Regions from separate parts of the Rahnella sp. P4_A8 genome, predicted to be linked through region 1. Evidence: predicted binding sites of a transcription regulator. Region 1 holds the regulator's gene; each other region holds the start of a gene.
What was found. The regulator CRP, encoded in region 1, controls carbon source genes, mostly activating them, when cyclic AMP is high. The targets are predictions, from matches to a motif close to ATGTGANNNNNNTCACAT.

Region 1 (4,217 bases):
CCAGCGTGGCATTTCGTAAAATATTTCAGCAGCTTGGTTTGCGTGCGGCGGAACTGGAAGGCGACAGTTTTCATCATTTCACCCGTCCTGAAATGGATGCGGCAATACGCAAGGCGCGCGATCTGGGACGTCATATCAGCTACTTCGGGCCGGAAGCCAATGACTTTGGTTTGCTGGAAAAAAGCTTTATCGAATACGGTAAAACAGGCACTGGCCGTTCACGTAAGTATCTGCATACTTATGACGAAGCCGTTCCCTACAATCAGGTGCCGGGTACCTTTACGCCGTGGCAGGCGTTGCCGGAACCGACGGATATTTTGTTTTACGAAGGGTTACACGGTGGTGTGGTGGCGGACAAAATTGACGTTGCCGCGCAGGTCGACCTGCTGGTCGGCGTAGTGCCTATCGTCAACCTCGAATGGATCCAGAAACTGGTGCGCGATACCGGCGAGCGCGGGCATTCCCGTGAAGCGGTGATGGATTCCGTCGTGCGTTCGATGGATGACTATATCAATTACATTACCCCGCAGTTTTCCCGCACGCACATCAATTTCCAGCGGGTACCCACCATCGATACCTCGAACCCGTTTGCCGCCAAAGCCATTCCGTCACTGGATGAAAGCTTTGTGGTGATCCACTTTCAGGGGCTGGATGACATCGATTTCCCGTATCTGCTGGCCATGCTGCAAGGGTCGTTTATCTCGCACATCAAAACACTGGTGGTGCCGGGCGGCAAAATGGGGCTGGCGATGGAGCTGATCATGGCGCCGCTGGTGCAGCGCCTGATGGAAGGCAAGAAGATCGAGTAAACTTTATTCGGCTGCAATCACTTCAAAGCTGTGGGTGATTGTGGCCGCTTTCCCCAGCATCAGAGACACAGAACAGTATTTTTCGGCAGACAGGCTGACCGCACGTTCAACAATCTTATCGGTCAGATCCTTACCGGTGACGATAAAATGCAGATTGATGTGAGTGAACAGACGCGGCGCTTCTTCGCGGCGTTGTGAGGTCAGCTTCACTTCACAATCACGCACGTCATTACGACCTTTTTGCAAAATTGACACCACGTCGATTGCACTACACCCCCCTGCGGACATCAGTAACATTTCCATCGGGCTTGGGGCTTTATCACCCGCGTTTCCATCCATTGAAATCTGATGACCCGATGCAGACTCACCTAAAAATGTCAGTCCTTCAACCCATTTGACACGTGCATGCATGAACTATTCTCCCGGTGAATAAACTTGTCGAAATCTGCTCTCAGAGTACCCTTTCACCTAAAATCTGGCAACGTAACCCGATCGCCATCATGCTGAAGCGAGACAACAGAAGACAGCATCTCAAACCTGTGCTACAAACAAAGCCGAAACATACTTTCCAGTAAATTGCGGTGACGGTTTTTGCGGTTTAAGTACAGAACCCACGGTGATGACAGCAATAAACAGGCTGTTGCACTCCGACATCCGCTTGCAGCATTTCTGGAGAGTTATATGCTGAAAGGGCGCTTTGGATTTGAAGTGCCGTACAGGGAACTCTGAGCCCTGTGATTTTGGGCAGCGATAACAACAGAGGATAATAGCAAATGGTTCTCGGCAAGCCACAAACAGACCCGACTCTTGAATGGTTCCTGTCTCACTGTCATATACATAAGTATCCTTCTAAAAGTACGCTGATTCACCAGGGTGAAAAAGCCGAAACGCTTTACTACATCGTGAAAGGGTCAGTTGCTGTCCTGATTAAAGATGAAGAAGGCAAGGAAATGATACTGTCCTACCTTAACCAAGGTGACTTCATCGGTGAGCTGGGACTCTTCGAAGAAGGTCAGGAACGCAGTGCCTGGGTACGTGCTAAAACTGCCTGTGAAGTGGCTGAAATTTCATATAAAAAATTCCGCCAGCTGATTCAGGTTAACCCGGATATTCTGATGCGTCTCTCCGCGCAGATGGCCAACCGTCTGCAAGTGACGTCAGAGAAAGTCGGCAACCTTGCCTTCCTTGACGTTACCGGTCGTATCGCTCAAACCTTGCTCAATCTGGCTAAACAGCCTGATGCAATGACCCATCCGGACGGGATGCAAATCAAGATTACCCGCCAGGAAATTGGCCAAATCGTCGGTTGTTCACGTGAAACAGTCGGACGCATTCTCAAAATGCTGGAAGATCAAAGCCTGATCTCCGCACACGGTAAAACGATTGTCGTTTACGGCACACGTTAATCCCTCAAAAATTGGCGCGGCAAAACACTGTCGCGCCTTTTTTATGGGCTAAGCTTTACCCATGACGCTATGGCGAAGACTGTTTTACCATCCTGAAGTGAACTACGCGCTGCGCCAGACGCTGGTGTTGTGCTTACCTGTTGGCATTTGCTGGCTGTTTGGCAATTTGCAAATGGGCCTGCTGTTTTCCCTCTGCCCGGCCTGTTGTAACATCGCCGGTCTGGATACCCCGCATAAACGCTTTTTCAAACGCCTGCTCGTTGGCGGTTCACTCTTTGCCGTGAGCAGCCTTCTGCTGCAACTGATGCTCGAAAGCTGGCATATACCGCTGCCGCTGATCATGCTGTCGCTGGCGTTACTGCTCGGCGTCACCGGTGAAATCAGCCCGCTGCATGCGCGCCTGTTGCCCGGTGCGCTGGTGGCGACTATCTTCACGCTGAGTATGGTGGGCGTGCGCCCGATGTGGCAGGCCCCGGTGTTGTTCGCCGCTGGCACAGCCTGGTACGGATTGTTTAACTGGGCGTGGTTTCGTATTTCGGAAGAACAGCCGATGCGCGAAACGCTCAGCCAGCTCTATCTGCAACTCGCGGATTATTTCGAAGCCAAGTACAGCCTGCTGACGCAACACACCGATCCCGAAACCGCGTTACCCCCACTGCTAGCCCGCCAGCAGCAGGTTATCGACCTGATTGCCCTGCTTTATCAGCAATTACACATGTTGCCCCAGCACGGACATCATCATCACCATAAGCGGCTGTTTCAGCGTTTTCAGGTGGCGCTCGATTTGCAGGAGCACATTACAGTGAGCCTGCATCAGCCGGAAGAAGTGCAGAAACTGGTGGAGGAAAGCCATGCCGAAGCGGTTATCCGCCGAAATGCACAGGTGATTTCCACCCGTCTTCGGGTGATTGCCGACGATATTCTTTATCACCGTTTATCCGGGCGCTTTACGATGGCCAATGAGCTGACCGCGCTGGAGAAAATCGCCGCGCGCAACCCGGACAATCCGGTAGGTCAGTTTTGTTATTACCATTTCAGCCGCATTGCCCGTCTGTTACGCACACAGCGGCCGTTGTACAAACGTGACCTGATGAACACCCAGCCGCGTTTGCCCTTCTGGCCCGCGCTGAAAAGCTATCTTTCCTTCAAATCCGTGGCACTGCGTAATGCCGCACGTTTGGGCATTATTCTGGCGATTGGCAGCAGTCTGGGTCTGTTCTTCAATTTGCCCAAACCCTACTGGATCTTGCTGACTATCATGTTGGTCAGCCAGAACGGTTATAACGCCACGCGGGTGAGGATCCAGCACCGTGCACTCGGTACGCTGGCCGGATTGCTGATTGCCTCAGGCTTGCTCAAACTGGAACTGCCGGAAGGCACCACGCTGCTGTGCATGTTGCTGATCACCCTGTTGTCCTATACCGTTCTGCGCAAAAACTACGGACTGGCGATGGTCGGCATGACGGTGACTGCAGTGTATACCCTGCAATTGCTGGCGATGAACGGCGTGCATTTTCTGGTACCACGACTGGTCGATACCCTGATCGGCTGCGCGCTGGCCTTTGGTGGCACTATCTGGTTGTGGCCGCAATGGCAAAGCGGTTTGCTGCGCCAGAATGCACACCAGGCGCTGGAAATCTATCAGGACGCTATCCGCCTGCTGCTCGAGGAAAGCCCCGACACCGCCAAACTGGCGTACACCCGTATGCAGGTCAATCAGGCGCACAATAAGCTGTTCACTTCGCTAAATCAGGCGATGCAGGAGCCGGGTTTTAACTCACATTATCTGGCGGATATGCGTTTGTGGGTGACGCACAGTCAGTTTGTGGTTGAGCATATCAACGCGATGACGATCCTCGCCCGCGAGCATTACATGCTGCCGGAAAAACTGGCGACGGAGTATTTACAGACCTGCGAAATCGCGCTGCAAAGCTGTCAGCAACGACTGCTCTACGACGGGCCGGGCAGCGAGAACAACCTGTTTAATGCGCCGGAACTTCAC
Region 2 (4,217 bases), on a different contig from region 1:
GTCCGTTCATCGCAGCGCAACTGCGGGCGCATCGCCTGCAGATAGGCCTCTACCGCATCGACACTCTCCGGCACATTTGCCGCCCCCAGGCTTTTCGCCACACGGGAAAACTCCTGATAATAGCGGTTCTGATCGCTCAGGCTGAGCGCAGGATTGCGATAACGCAGATGCGATTGCAGGAAGCTGTACGCTTCAGCTACGTGCACCCAGACCAGTAAATCCGGATCGCTGGCCGCATAAGGCGTGCCGTAAGCATCGGTACCGGTCACCCGCAAATGAATGGATTTTACTTTTTCGATTAACGCGTTGGCGTCATTAACAGGCGCAAAAGTCGTCCCGGAAATGAACTGACTGGTGCGACGAAGTCGCCCGAGCATATCTTCACGAAATGAGGAATGATCCCAGACACCGGCAAGCGCCAGCGGATGAAGCATTTGCAGCAATAAGGCACTGACACCGCCACAAAGCATGGATGAGAAGTCTCCGTGAATTCGCCAGGTGATGCTTTGCGGACCAAACAGTCCCGGGTCACCCGGCGGATTCTCAAAGTCTATACCGCCTAACGCCAGGCCCGAAAGACTCAGCACCTGACGTTCTATTCTCTTTCTTAACAATTATCTTAACTCAGTGATTAATGTGCGGCTTTGCTGACAACCGTGGCTTTGGTCAGCTCCGGCCACAGATTCATGACCACGTCAATCAGCCGGTTGAGTTCATCAGAACTTGCGCCGTCACGGGCCTGTACGGAGAAGCCCTGAATGGTGCAGGCCAGGTATTTCGCCAGCAGCGCGCTGTCAGTTACCGCAGTCAAATCACCGCTCTGTTTTTTCTTCTCGAAATATTCAAACAGAGTGCGTTCCTGCGAAAGGTGGCGCGCACGCAGCATTTCGGCAATATCCGCAGAAGATGAAGACATCCCGGATGATGCGCTGATCATAAAGCAGCCACTTGGCGTGTCGCAGTCGGTAAACAGCTCAACGATGGCACGCAGATAGCGCCCAACCGTATCCTCAACGGACAAATCTGTTCTGCTCAGTAAACATGAGCTCTTTTCGTAAAAGTTTTTCAGATAATGTTCAACGGCTGCGCGGAAAAGCCCTTCTTTGTTACCAAATTCGGCATACAAAGTTGGCGCTTTTGCACCGGTTGCTTCGACCAAATCGGCTAATGAAGTGGCCTCGTAACCATGGCGCCAGAATAAATTCAAGGCCTTGCTCAGAGCAGTTCCACGATCGAACTGTTTTGGGCGACCGCGACTTTTCCGGACCAAAGCCGTCTGTTCAGTGCTCATACACCCTCCTTCCATCACCATTGTGATTATGGTTATTAAAATAGTTATAGAAATAACTTAACGATCATTATTAAAAATAGTTGCGCACAAGTCCAGCGGAGTTTATCATTTAATTATCGAGCGATAAGAAAATCACTCAAACCCGCAAAGCTGCACAACTAAAACGCTTTTATAAGCCTTTTGCAGACAACACATTCAGGACGTAACATCATGAGTAACTTTAAAATCCTTCTTGCAGTTCTGGCATTAACCGCTGTACCGGTTGCCAATGTTGCCGCACAGCAGGTTATCATGATGCCTTTGCAGAGTCAGGAAGTGCGGATGGTCAATGTGACCGGTGACAGTAACTTCTGTAACCCGGCCACCTGTACGAACAAAAAAATCGAACAGGGCCGTATTCCTACTTCTCCCACTCAACCACCTGCGCCTTCAACCTCTGGTCATCAGCCCGCTTCTGTTTATTACTAATGACCACGGAGCCTGATGACAGACCGTCAGGGCAGGAATCACGATAAGGCGGCTTATGTCGCCTTATCTTTTTCCTGGCCGCCCCATGTTTTATCACCCTCGCTGGCCAGAACCAACCATTAACTTAGCGATCATTAAAGATTCATTCAGCAAAATTATGCATAAAGGATTTTCAATTCTTATCGCGAATCATTTTAAAAACATTCATTTAACAAAATGAAAACAAAAACCGCGTTTAGCGTGACATTCATCACAGCACGATTAGTTAACGTTCATTAAAAAAACATCTTGCACAAACTCTCAACACTCCCTATCATTTACTTATCGAACGTTAACTAATAACTAACGTTGACCCGAAACTGAGGTTCCTGAATAAGGCACCCCGAATAAAAAATTGACGAACAGGAATTAACATCATGAAAACTATCGCAATGACAATCGCAGCACTCACACTTGCTACCGCTTCTTTCTCTACCCTGGCGGCGACTGAGGTTCAGTCTGTACCTGCGGGTGAACAAACTATCGGTACTGTCAGCGCCTCTTCAAACGGTGACCTGAGCACACTGCAGTCAAAACTGAACGCGAAAGCCACTGAAGCCGGTGCAAGCTCATACCGCATCATCGGTGCTTCTGGTGAAAACCATCTGTACGGTACTGCTGAGCTGTATAAATAAGGCCTGAAGATTTCGTTAGCAGATTGTTCCGCACAATAAGTTAACGATTAATAAATAAATGAGTTGCACAGAATGTGATCCAGGTCTAACATTTACTTATCAACTGTTAAGAAATAACAGTCGGACCTAATAATCACCTGCTGATAAACAGATAAAAAGGAAGACCATCATGAAAAATATCACTATGACTTTAGCTGCAATTGCGCTTGCTACCGCCTCATTCTCTACCCTGGCAGCGACTGAAGTTCAGTCTGCACCAGAAGGTCAACAAGCAATTGGTGTGGTAAGTGCTTCTTCAAGCAATGATTTATCAAGCCTGCAGAACAAACTGAATGCAAAAGCCAACGAAGCGGGTGCAAGCTCATACCGTATCATCGGCGCTTCAGGTGAAAACCATCTGTACGGTACTGCTGAGCTGTATAAATAAGCACAAGAATAAGCAATTTAAGGGTACAACAGCATTTAGTTAACGATTAATAAGCTAGATGTTGTATCGGACAGAAGACAGCTTTGCACATTAAATGAACGTTGATGACAACGCCTGGCAAAGCTCAAAAATACGAAATGAGGAAAATAACATGAAAAACGTAACAATGACTCTTGCTGCAATCGCACTGGCTACCGCTTCATTCTCGACTCTGGCAGCGACTGAAGTTCAGTCCGCACCGGCAGGTCAGCAGGCAATTGGTGTGGTCAGCGCAACATCAGGTAACAGCCTGAGCAGCCTGCAGGACAAACTGAATGCTAAAGCCAGCGAAGCCGGTGCAAGCTCTTACCGTATCATCGGTGCTTCAGGTGATAACCATCTGTATGGCACAGCTGAACTGTATAAATAAGCTGAAGTAAGCAGTAAAAAAGCAGTAAGCAGAAGAGGCGGCATTTGCCGCCTTTTTCGTGTCTGTGTTTTATGAAAAATTTCTCTGAATGCTCCCTGCCCGCCTGACCTTGTGCTACATTTTTCTCTTCTATTTCCTTAAGGCCCTCTTTCCCAATGTAACGAACTCTCATCACTGACAGTTTTTCTTCTCCCTGTTGCCTGCGGGCAATTCGGGGTTTCTGTTATTTCTGATGAGAATCTCTTTCATGAATTCGTTATTAATTGCGCTCATACGCGCACTGCGCAGCCATCGCTGGCTGCGGCTGCTGGGCTTTGCCTTTATTTTATCATCTCTGGGTAATGGCCTGACACAGGTGGTGGTTTTTGGTCAACTGCTGCGCTGGAACGCCTCCCCTGCTACGCTGACTTTCGCTTATATGCTGGCAACATTGCCCGGCTTTATCGGAAGTCTGTGGGGCGAACGCTTGTGCAGAAAAATGTCGCCGCTGCAGATTTTGATCCTGACCGAAATTCTCGGCATGGTGGCATTGATATTTCCGCTGTACGGCTTGCTGTCACACAATATTTCCGCGTTGCTGGCTGTTCAGTCTGCCGAGGCGTTGCTCAGCGGGATGAGTTATCCGGCGCTCACGTTGTTATTCAAACGCGGGCTGAGTGTTGATGAGTTACCGGCAGCGACGGCAATGGAAACGCTGATCTTCGCGGCGCAGGTCATGCTCGGCACCGGCGCAGGGGTTTTGTTGTTCAATGTTGTTTCGCCACTCAGCATTCTGCTGCTTGATGCCCTGAGTTTTGCCGCATCTGCCATTTTGCTTCTGATCACCCGGAAAATATTTCAGGCCAGATGCGCCGACACAACGCCCGCTGATTCCGCCGTACCCGCGTCACTGCGCTGGAAAAATTACTCACCGCTACAGAAACGAAGCGTCTTGCTGCTACCGGCGCT
Region 3 (4,217 bases), on a different contig from region 1:
TTTTTCATGTTGCGGGTGCCGATAACCCAGGCAGCGATGCGGTTGATCGAGGCATCGAAGAAATCCAGACCGATATGAACGCGGTTGAACAGGTCATGGCGCACGATTTCGCTGGCGATGGCCTGCGTTTCGTCGTCCAGCAGAACTACGTGGTCACTGTCCCAGCGTACCGGACGGCTGACGTGCAGCAGCAGGCGCGGCACATACAGCATCGCAGCAGAAATTTTGTCGGAGATCACTTCAGTCGGGTGGAAGTGGCCGGCATCGAGGCACAGCGCAGTGCCGCGGCTGGCAGCGTAACCGAGATAGAATTCGTTTGAGCCGACGGTGTAGCTTTCAGAACCGATGCCGAACAGTTTGCTTTCAACGGCATCGATGTGTTCGGTGATATCAAACTTCTCAGAAATCACTTCATCAAGTGCGCTCATCAGGCGCTGGCGCGGTGCCAGACGATCGACGGTGATGTCTTTCATGCCATCCGGCACCCAGATATTCATCACTGACGGCGTGCCCAGTGCGCGGCCAAATGAGGCAGAGACACGGCGGCTGGCCTGACAATGTTCAATCCAGAACTGGCGAATTTCCGGGTTTGCGTGTGACAGCGTGAAGCCGTCGGCGCTCAGCGGGTGTGAGAAACAAGACGGGTTGAAGTCCAGACCCAGCTTGTTTTTCTTCGCCCAGTCAACCCAGCCGGTGAAGTGCTTAGGTTCAATCTCATTACGGGCAACGGGCTTATCGGACTCCAGATAAATCGCATGCAGATTCAGCCGGTTAGGGCCAGGGATCATGGAGATCGCCAGTTCTAAGTCAGCACGAAGCTGCTGAGCGTTGCGCGCTTTGCCGGGATAATTACCGGTCGCCTGAATACCGCCGGTCAGGTTGCCCTCAGGGTTTTCGAAGCCAGCGACATCATCCCCCTGCCAGCAATGGATAGAAACGGGCAGGGTATCAAGTTGTTTGATTGCAGCTTCGGCATCAATACCCAACTGTGCAAAGCGTTCTTTGGCAAGTGTCCATGCTTGATCGATAGATGAAGTCATACTGCGAGTTCCTCATTGACGTGACAGAGCGCCTGAAAACGGCGCCAGTGAATAGCGAAATCCGCGTGAATACGTGGAATGTAGTGGTGTTGCTCAAAATTCGTGGCAACAATGCGACGAAATTCAGCGGTATCTTTGACGGCGTTTAACGCCATCAGCTGGCAGCCGATATTGCCAAGCGTTGAAGCTTCCACCGGGCCTGCGCTGACGCTGACCTGACAGACATCAGCACAAAGCTGATTCAGGAACTGGTTCTGACTGCCGCCGCCAACGATGTGGATATCTTCCAGCGGTGTCCCTTGTAAATCAGCAAGTTGCAAGGCGATTTTGCGATACAACATGGCAAGGCTGTCGAAAATACAACGCGCCAGTTCAGCTGGCGACTCTGGCACCGGATCACCCGCCTGACGACAGGCATCGCGAATGGCATCCACCATAGAGGGGGGATTGATAAAACGATCTTCGTTCGGGTTAATCAGATAAGTGAACGGCGTGACGTTTTTAGCCAGCGTGATTAATGACGGTAAATCCTGGATGTTCAGTTCGCGGCAAACCCGCTGGAACAGCCATAAGCCCATGATATTGCGCAACACCCGATAGCTGCCGTCGATACCGCCTTCGTTGGTGATATTGTCGTGGAGTGCCTGGGCATGGTTAAAAGCGTGCGGGCTTTCAATGCCCATCAGCGACCAGGTGCCGGAACTGAGATAGGCGCTGTGTGAACTGGTCAGCGGGGCGGCAACCACCGCGCTGGCGGTATCGTGCGTTGCGACGCTGAATACCGGTACGCTGCGTCCGCGAGGGCTTTTCCACAGTCCCGGGGAGTTACCCGGCTGTGTAGGTTTTTGCAACCAGCGGCGCGGCACACCTGCAAGTTTCAGCAAATCTTCATCCCAGTCACCGGTGGCGAGATTGAGCATCTGTGTGGTGCTGGCGTTGGTGTATTCCCAGTTCAGTTTTCCGGTGAGGCGGTAAAGGAAATAATCCGGGATCATCAGCATGTGGGCTGCTTTACTGACGATTTCAGGCTGTTGTTCGCTCAGCGCGCGCAACTGGTAAAGTGTGTTAAACGGCATGAATTGAATGCCGGTTTTCTGGTACAAATTCTCGCGGCCAAACTGCTGTTCCATCCGCGCCATCACGCCTTCCGTGCGGTTGTCACGATAAGCAACCGGCAAGCCGACCCGCTGCCCCTGTGCATCAAGCAGGACATAATCCACTCCCCAGGTATCAATCCCGATACCGTCAAGCTGAACGCCGGACGCGTCGAGGCGATTCAGCCCTTCAAGTATGTGTTTCTCCAGCGCATCAAGGTCCCAGGTATCGTGGCCATCAACGCGGATCAGGTTATTAGGAAAACGGTGGATTTCTTTCAGTGTCAGCGTCGCTGCCGGATCGGGATCCTGACGGGTAAACGTCGCCAGCATCACCCGGCCGCTGGAAGCGCCGAGGTCAATAGCGGCAAGATGGTGTGTTCTCATAGCGGCCATTCCTTATTGAATATGTGGCCAGTGTAGGGGAGGCGCCTGAGGGACACCTTCCGGTGATTGCCACCGGTTTTGGCGGGATGGCAGCATTAAAAAGGTAGATGCGAGGCAGATCACATAACGGTTCAAAGCTGGCTGAAACAGGGTTTTGCCGCGCCGGAGTAAACCGGAATACGCGATTGTGATCTTTACCGCAGATCTGCATCACGACAGGCTGAATCTTTGAAATATGACCGTTTATGGCGCTTTTGCTGCCGTGGTTTGAAGGCAAAAACGCAGGGCGCAGGGTAGGGTTGGTTCCCGAAGCACAAGGATTTTGAACCGGAGGTGATACATGACGTTACTGAGAGGTGATGATTATTTTGCGGCACCTGAGCTGACTGTGACGGTTGAGCGGCGGCTTCCGCAAGATGTATTCCCGGAGCACTACCATGATTTCCACGAAATTATGCTGGTGGAAAGCGGATCGGGTGTGCATATCTTCAATGACAACCCTTATACACTGACGGCCGGTACGGTCTGTTTTGTGCGCGCCAGCGATCATCATCTGTTTGAAAATGTGGATAACCTGCGGCTGACCAATGTGCTGTTCCGCTCGCCGAAGGCGTTCCGGTTCATTCAGGACGTCGGCCACTTCCTTCCTCAGGAACATCACTATCAGTCACAGGTCCACTGGCAGCTCAGTCCGTGCGTGCTTCAGCAGGTACTGAACTGCATCACCCAGCTTGCAGCGTTGCCTGACAGTGTTGAAATGGAACACATCGCGACCCGTGAAAGTCTGTTTTTACAACTGCTGATCCTGCTTTATCAGGACTGTTTCCAGTCACAATTGCGAGATACCTCGGAAAACAGGGTCAATCAACTTTTGCAATGGCTCCAGTCGCATTACAGTGAGGACGTCAACTGGACCGAGGCTGCAGAACGTTTTTCGCTGGCGCTGAGAACATTACATCGTCAGATGAAGCATTACACCGGCATGACGCCACAGCGGTATCTCAACCGACTGAGGTTGCTGGAGGCGCGCCGTCGTTTACATCATAGCGATCAAAGTATTACCGACATCGCCTATGCCTGCGGCTTCAGTGACAGTAACCACTTCTCGACACAGTTTCGTCGGGAGTTTTCGGTGTCGCCAAAACTCATGCGTGATCAGTTGCGTTAAACGGCACCTCTCGCGGTTTCCGGTATTCTTACCTGAGAACTGCCTCGTTTATTTTGTCGTCAAACGGGTTTGAGATTGCATCTATGTCATTGAAATTGAATAAAAATGACTTCTTCCTGACCAAAATGAATTCGGTCGTGGTGGCTGAACGTCACCCGCAGGCCGACTTTCCGAGTCATGACCATGATTTTGATGAACTGGTCATTGTCTGGCGCGGTAATGGTCTGCATGTCTGGAACGACATCCCTTATCCCATCACCTGTGGTGACTTGTTTTATATTAATTCGCGGGACCGGCATAGCTATGAGTCAGTCAATGAACTGGCACTGGATAATGTGCTGTTTTGCCGTGAGCGTTTCGGGCTGGCAGCCGACTGGTCGCAATTATTACCGGGTGAAAATGTCAGCCAGGAACAACGTTACTGGCGTTTAAGTACGCTTGGCATGGCGGTTTTGCGCGATAAAGTGGATGAGCTTGCTAAAGAGTGTATGAAATCGGAGCCGCTTTCGATCCAGCTGAGTGAAGCCC
Region 4 (4,217 bases), on a different contig from region 1:
TCTTCCGGACACAACATGATGCCCTGGCGGATCGCATCTGCCGGTTTACGAATATTCAGCGCTACACCGTCCAGCCGGACGGTACCGCCGGTAATACGCGTACCACCAAATAATCCTTTCATCAGCTCACTGCGCCCTGCACCCACCAGCCCGAACAGGCCGACGATTTCGCCCTGACGTACCGTCAGGCTGACCGGCGTTCTCACGCCCGGTGCTTTCACCTCATCCAGTTCAAGGCGAATTTCGCCGTGCGGACGCGGCGCGTAACCGTAAATGTCATCGAGATTACGGCCAACCATCGCCTGCACCAGCTTGCTGTTATCCACCTGTGTCATGTCGTCAAAGGTGCGAACGTAACGTCCGTCTTTGAAAACGGTGACGGCGTCACTTAATGCAAAGATCTCTTCCATACGGTGTGAGACATATAAAATCACACGCCCTTCCGCCCGTAACTCACGGATAACACGGAACAATTTTTCAATTTCGCGTGCAGAAAGCGAACTGGTAGGTTCATCGAATGCAATAATTTTGGCATTGCGCGCCAGCGCCTTGGCAATTTCCACCATCTGCCACTGGCCGATGGAGAGATATTTCAGCGGTGTATCGGGGTCGATATCCAGCCCGAGATGTTCAAGCTGAAGTTTGGCTTCGTAACGCAGCAATTTACGGTTTACAAAACCGTGTTTGCTCGGCAACTGCCCGAGATAAATGTTCTCTGCTACCGTCATTTCCGGCACCAGATGGAGTTCCTGATAAATGATCGCCACACCGGCATCGAGCGCATCCGTGGTATGGCTGAACGCGACCGGCTGGCCTTTGATATGAATATTGCCCTGGGAAGGCTGATAGTTCCCGCTGAGGATCTTCAGCAGGGTGGATTTCCCCGCTCCGTTTTCGCCCATCAGCGCATGAATTTGTCCGGCGTAACAATTGAATGAAATACCGTCCAGCGCTTTCACGCCCGGAAAAGTTTTGCCAATGTCATGGAATTCCAGATACGGCCTGGCCGCATCAAACTCCGTCAGTGACGGTGTCAGCAAAGGCGTCTTATTATCGAAAGATTGCTGAGTCATAGTGGCTACCTGGAAGTTGAGTAAGTATGGATGCACGCCACTGCAAAGCAGAAAACAGTTCAAACTATTTAAAACTGTCGTCCGTTCTGCAGCAGCGTCTCTCCCCTTCATACTTCAAGTCGCAGATGCGTTGGCTACGCTTACTCACCCGAATCACTTACTTATGTAAGCTCATCGGGACTCGCTCACTTGCCGCCTTCCTGCAACTCGAATTATTTAGGGGTATTGCTTGTTTCAACCACATCTGAAGATCACATAAGACCTTTTTTCTTCAGCTCTTCTTTGAAGTTGTCGCGGGTAATCAGGACAACATCCGTCACTTCGGTAAATTTCGGTGGTTCAACGCCTTTGGTAACCCATTCATTCAGCATCTGAATACTTTTGTAACCGTGGATATCCGGGCTAGGTAACAGGGAACCGTAGAAGCCAGTCTGGGCGCTTTTTGACAACTCATTCACTGCATCCACACCGTTGATGCCGATGCCGATCACGTTAGCCGCTTTAAAGCCCTGACCTTCGGTTGCACGCACGCCACCCAATACGGTGTTGTCGTTCATGCCGATGATCAGCCAGTTTTTCACTTCAGGATGTTGCACCAGCAGGGAGTTACCGGCATCCAGTGCGCCCGGGATGTCGTTAGATTTAGTCGGGACTTTGTAGATTTGTTTTTCCGGGAAACCGGCAGCTTTCAGTGCCTCCATTGAACCGGAGGTGCGGCGGCGCGCCGTATCGAGTTCATCGGCAGTAATGGCCATCACGCCGGTATCAGCGACTTTCCAGCCACGTTTTTGCATTTCTTTGTACAGTTCCTGCCCCTGACGTTCGCCGATTTTGGTCGCTGCCATCATGACTAATGGCACTTCTTCCATTGGCTTGCCTTTGGCATTCACAAACTGGTCATCCACCTGGATCACTTTCATGTCATAGCTGCGCGCTTTCGCCATGATGGCAGGGCCGAGACGCGGATCCGGCGTACAGATGACAAAACCTTTCGCGCCGTTGGCCGCCAGGCTGTCGATTGCATTCAACGTTTTTTCACCATCCGGCACGGCGATTTTAATGACGTCGAAGTGGAGATCCTTACCGGCTTTATCTGCGAACCGCCATTCAGTCTGGAACCACGGCTCTTCCGGCTGTTTAACCAGGAAGCCCAGCTTCGGATTCTCGGCTGCCATAGCTGAATGTGACATAAGGGCAGCTAACCCGACCGCCGCTAATGCCTTAGTGAATTTATGCATGATGTTCTCCGACTTTTATTGTTGTTTTTCACAATCACAGTCTTAAATCTGGTGGTTTGCCGCAATCGTGAAAACGTTATCAGTAGCGTAAAGAAACAAAGTGAAAGTGCGGCGAAGTCCAGTTTATAGAGGATTTGCGTCACACTCTCTTGTAAGACGGGTTAAGTTTTAGCGGTAATTTTGCAGCGGAATGTAGAGCGCTATCACACGGCGGGAAAACAGCAGGTTTGTGCATAGATATAGCGATTTTAGCCAAACGCTAACATTTGACCAACCTCACAGAAACATCATTGGGAGCAGATTTGTGCATACTTCCAGCTAACGCCTCCTCACTCACTTTTTTGCATCCTCCTACTGTTAGAGCAATTCGATTCGCCGCCGTAATGACTACGGCAAACCTGAAGGAGTGAGAAAGAATGACGCAAGGTGCGATTGCTCTTGGTCTTGATTTTGGCAGCGATTCCGTCCGTGCCCTGGCTGTGGATTGTCAGACCGGTGCCGAGATGGAAACCGATGTGGTTTATTATCCGCGCTGGAATGAAGGTCGCTATTGTGATGCGGCAATAAATCAGTTCCGCCATCACCCGCTCGACTATATAGAGGCAATGGAACAGGCGATTAAAAACGTAGTGCAACGTCTGGGCAGCGAGCGTGCTGCGCGCGTGGTGGGTATCGGCGTCGATTCCACCGGCTCAACCCCCGCTCCTGTCGATGAGGAAGGCAACATTCTGGCGCTGAAAGCGGAATTTGCCGAAAACCCGAACGCCATGTTTGTGCTCTGGAAAGATCACACGGCAATAGAAGAAGCGGAAGAGATCAACCGTCTGTGTCGCAGCGGCGATTTCCCCGACTATTCCCGCTATATCGGCGGCGTTTATTCCTCAGAATGGTTCTGGGCGAAAATCCTGCACGTTTCCCGTGCTGATGCTGCGGTTAAACAAGCAGCCGCGTCATGGGTTGAATTGTGCGACTGGGTGCCCGCCCTGCTTTCCGGCACCACCGCGCCGGACAAAGTGGTGCGCGGACGTTGCAGCGCCGGACACAAAATGCTCTGGCATCCGTCATGGGGCGGCCRGCCACCAAAAGCGTTCTTTGCCGCCCTCGATCCGCTGCTGGTTGAACATCTGCCCTATCCGCTGTTTACCGACACCGTCACCGCCGAACAGGCTGTTGGCACACTGACACCTGAATGGGCAGAACGTCTTGGCTTACCCGCCAGTGTGGTGCTTTCGGGCGGCGCATTCGACTGCCATATGGGGGCAGTCGGCGCGGGCGCACAGCCTTATACGCTGGTCAAAGTGATCGGCACCTCCACCTGCGACATCCTGATCGCCGATAAAGAACGCGTAAACGACCGTGCTATCGCCGGGATCTGCGGACAGGTGGAAGGCAGCGTCGTGCCGGACATGATCGGGATGGAAGCCGGACAATCCGCTTTCGGCGACATGTACGCCTGGTTCAGCCGTCTGCTGAGCTGGCCGCTGATTCAGGCCGCCAAAGCCCATCCGGAAATGGCACCGCAACTGACCAGCCTGCAAAAAAATCTGCTGACCGATCTCACTGTGGCCTGGGCCGCTCATCCGAAACTGGATCATCTGCCGCTGGTGCTCGACTGGTTTAACGGCCGCCGTACACCGTTTGCCAACCAGCGCCTGAAAGGTGTCATTACCGATATCAATCTGGGCACCGAAGCACCTGAACTGTTCGGCGGCTTTATCGCAGCGACCGCTTTTGGCGCGCGCGCCATCATGGAATGTTTCGAACAGCAGGATATTCCGGTAGAAAACGTGCTGACGCTCGGGGGCATCGCGCGTAAATCGCCGGTCATCATGCAGGTTTGCGCCGATGTGATGAACCGTCCGTTGCAAATTGTTGCTTCCGATCAGTGCTGCGCCCTGGGTGCCGC

Region 2: a site for CRP is predicted at 2,506-2,523, ahead of bhsA (multiple stress resistance protein BhsA). Genes of this name have one in related genera too.
Region 3: a site for CRP is predicted at 2,629-2,646, ahead of rhaB (rhamnulokinase). Genes of this name have one in related genera too.
Region 4: a site for CRP is predicted at 2,576-2,593, ahead of AC1DUO_RS00750 (arabinose ABC transporter substrate-binding protein). Genes of this name have one in related genera too.

Annotation. Positions count from the first base shown of each region.
Region 1 covers NZ_JBFUHK010000005.1:31,953-36,169, forward strand. Annotated here, with positions in the region: gene AC1DUO_RS04305 (phosphoribulokinase) at 1-809, shown strand, start outside; gene AC1DUO_RS04310 (OsmC family protein) at 813-1,220, opposite strand; gene crp (cAMP-activated global transcriptional regulator CRP) at 1,583-2,215, shown strand; gene AC1DUO_RS04320 (YccS/YhfK family putative transporter) at 2,277-4,217, shown strand, end outside.
Region 2 covers NZ_JBFUHK010000009.1:73,837-78,053, forward strand. Annotated here, with positions in the region: gene AC1DUO_RS07355 (oxygenase MpaB family protein) at 1-614, opposite strand, end outside; gene AC1DUO_RS07360 (TetR/AcrR family transcriptional regulator) at 632-1,291, opposite strand; gene AC1DUO_RS07365 (hypothetical protein) at 1,502-1,759, shown strand; gene bhsA (multiple stress resistance protein BhsA) at 2,176-2,433, shown strand; gene bhsA (multiple stress resistance protein BhsA) at 2,603-2,860, shown strand; gene bhsA (multiple stress resistance protein BhsA) at 3,012-3,269, shown strand; gene AC1DUO_RS07385 (MFS transporter) at 3,517-4,217, shown strand, end outside.
Region 3 covers NZ_JBFUHK010000038.1:10,174-14,390, reverse strand. Annotated here, with positions in the region: gene AC1DUO_RS17105 (L-rhamnose isomerase) at 1-1,040, opposite strand, end outside; gene rhaB (rhamnulokinase) at 1,037-2,521, opposite strand; gene rhaS (HTH-type transcriptional activator RhaS) at 2,862-3,689, shown strand; gene rhaR (HTH-type transcriptional activator RhaR) at 3,773-4,217, shown strand, end outside.
Region 4 covers NZ_JBFUHK010000001.1:171,317-175,533, forward strand. Annotated here, with positions in the region: gene araG (L-arabinose ABC transporter ATP-binding protein AraG) at 1-1,073, opposite strand, end outside; gene AC1DUO_RS00750 (arabinose ABC transporter substrate-binding protein) at 1,325-2,311, opposite strand; gene AC1DUO_RS00755 (ribulokinase) at 2,728-4,217, shown strand, end outside.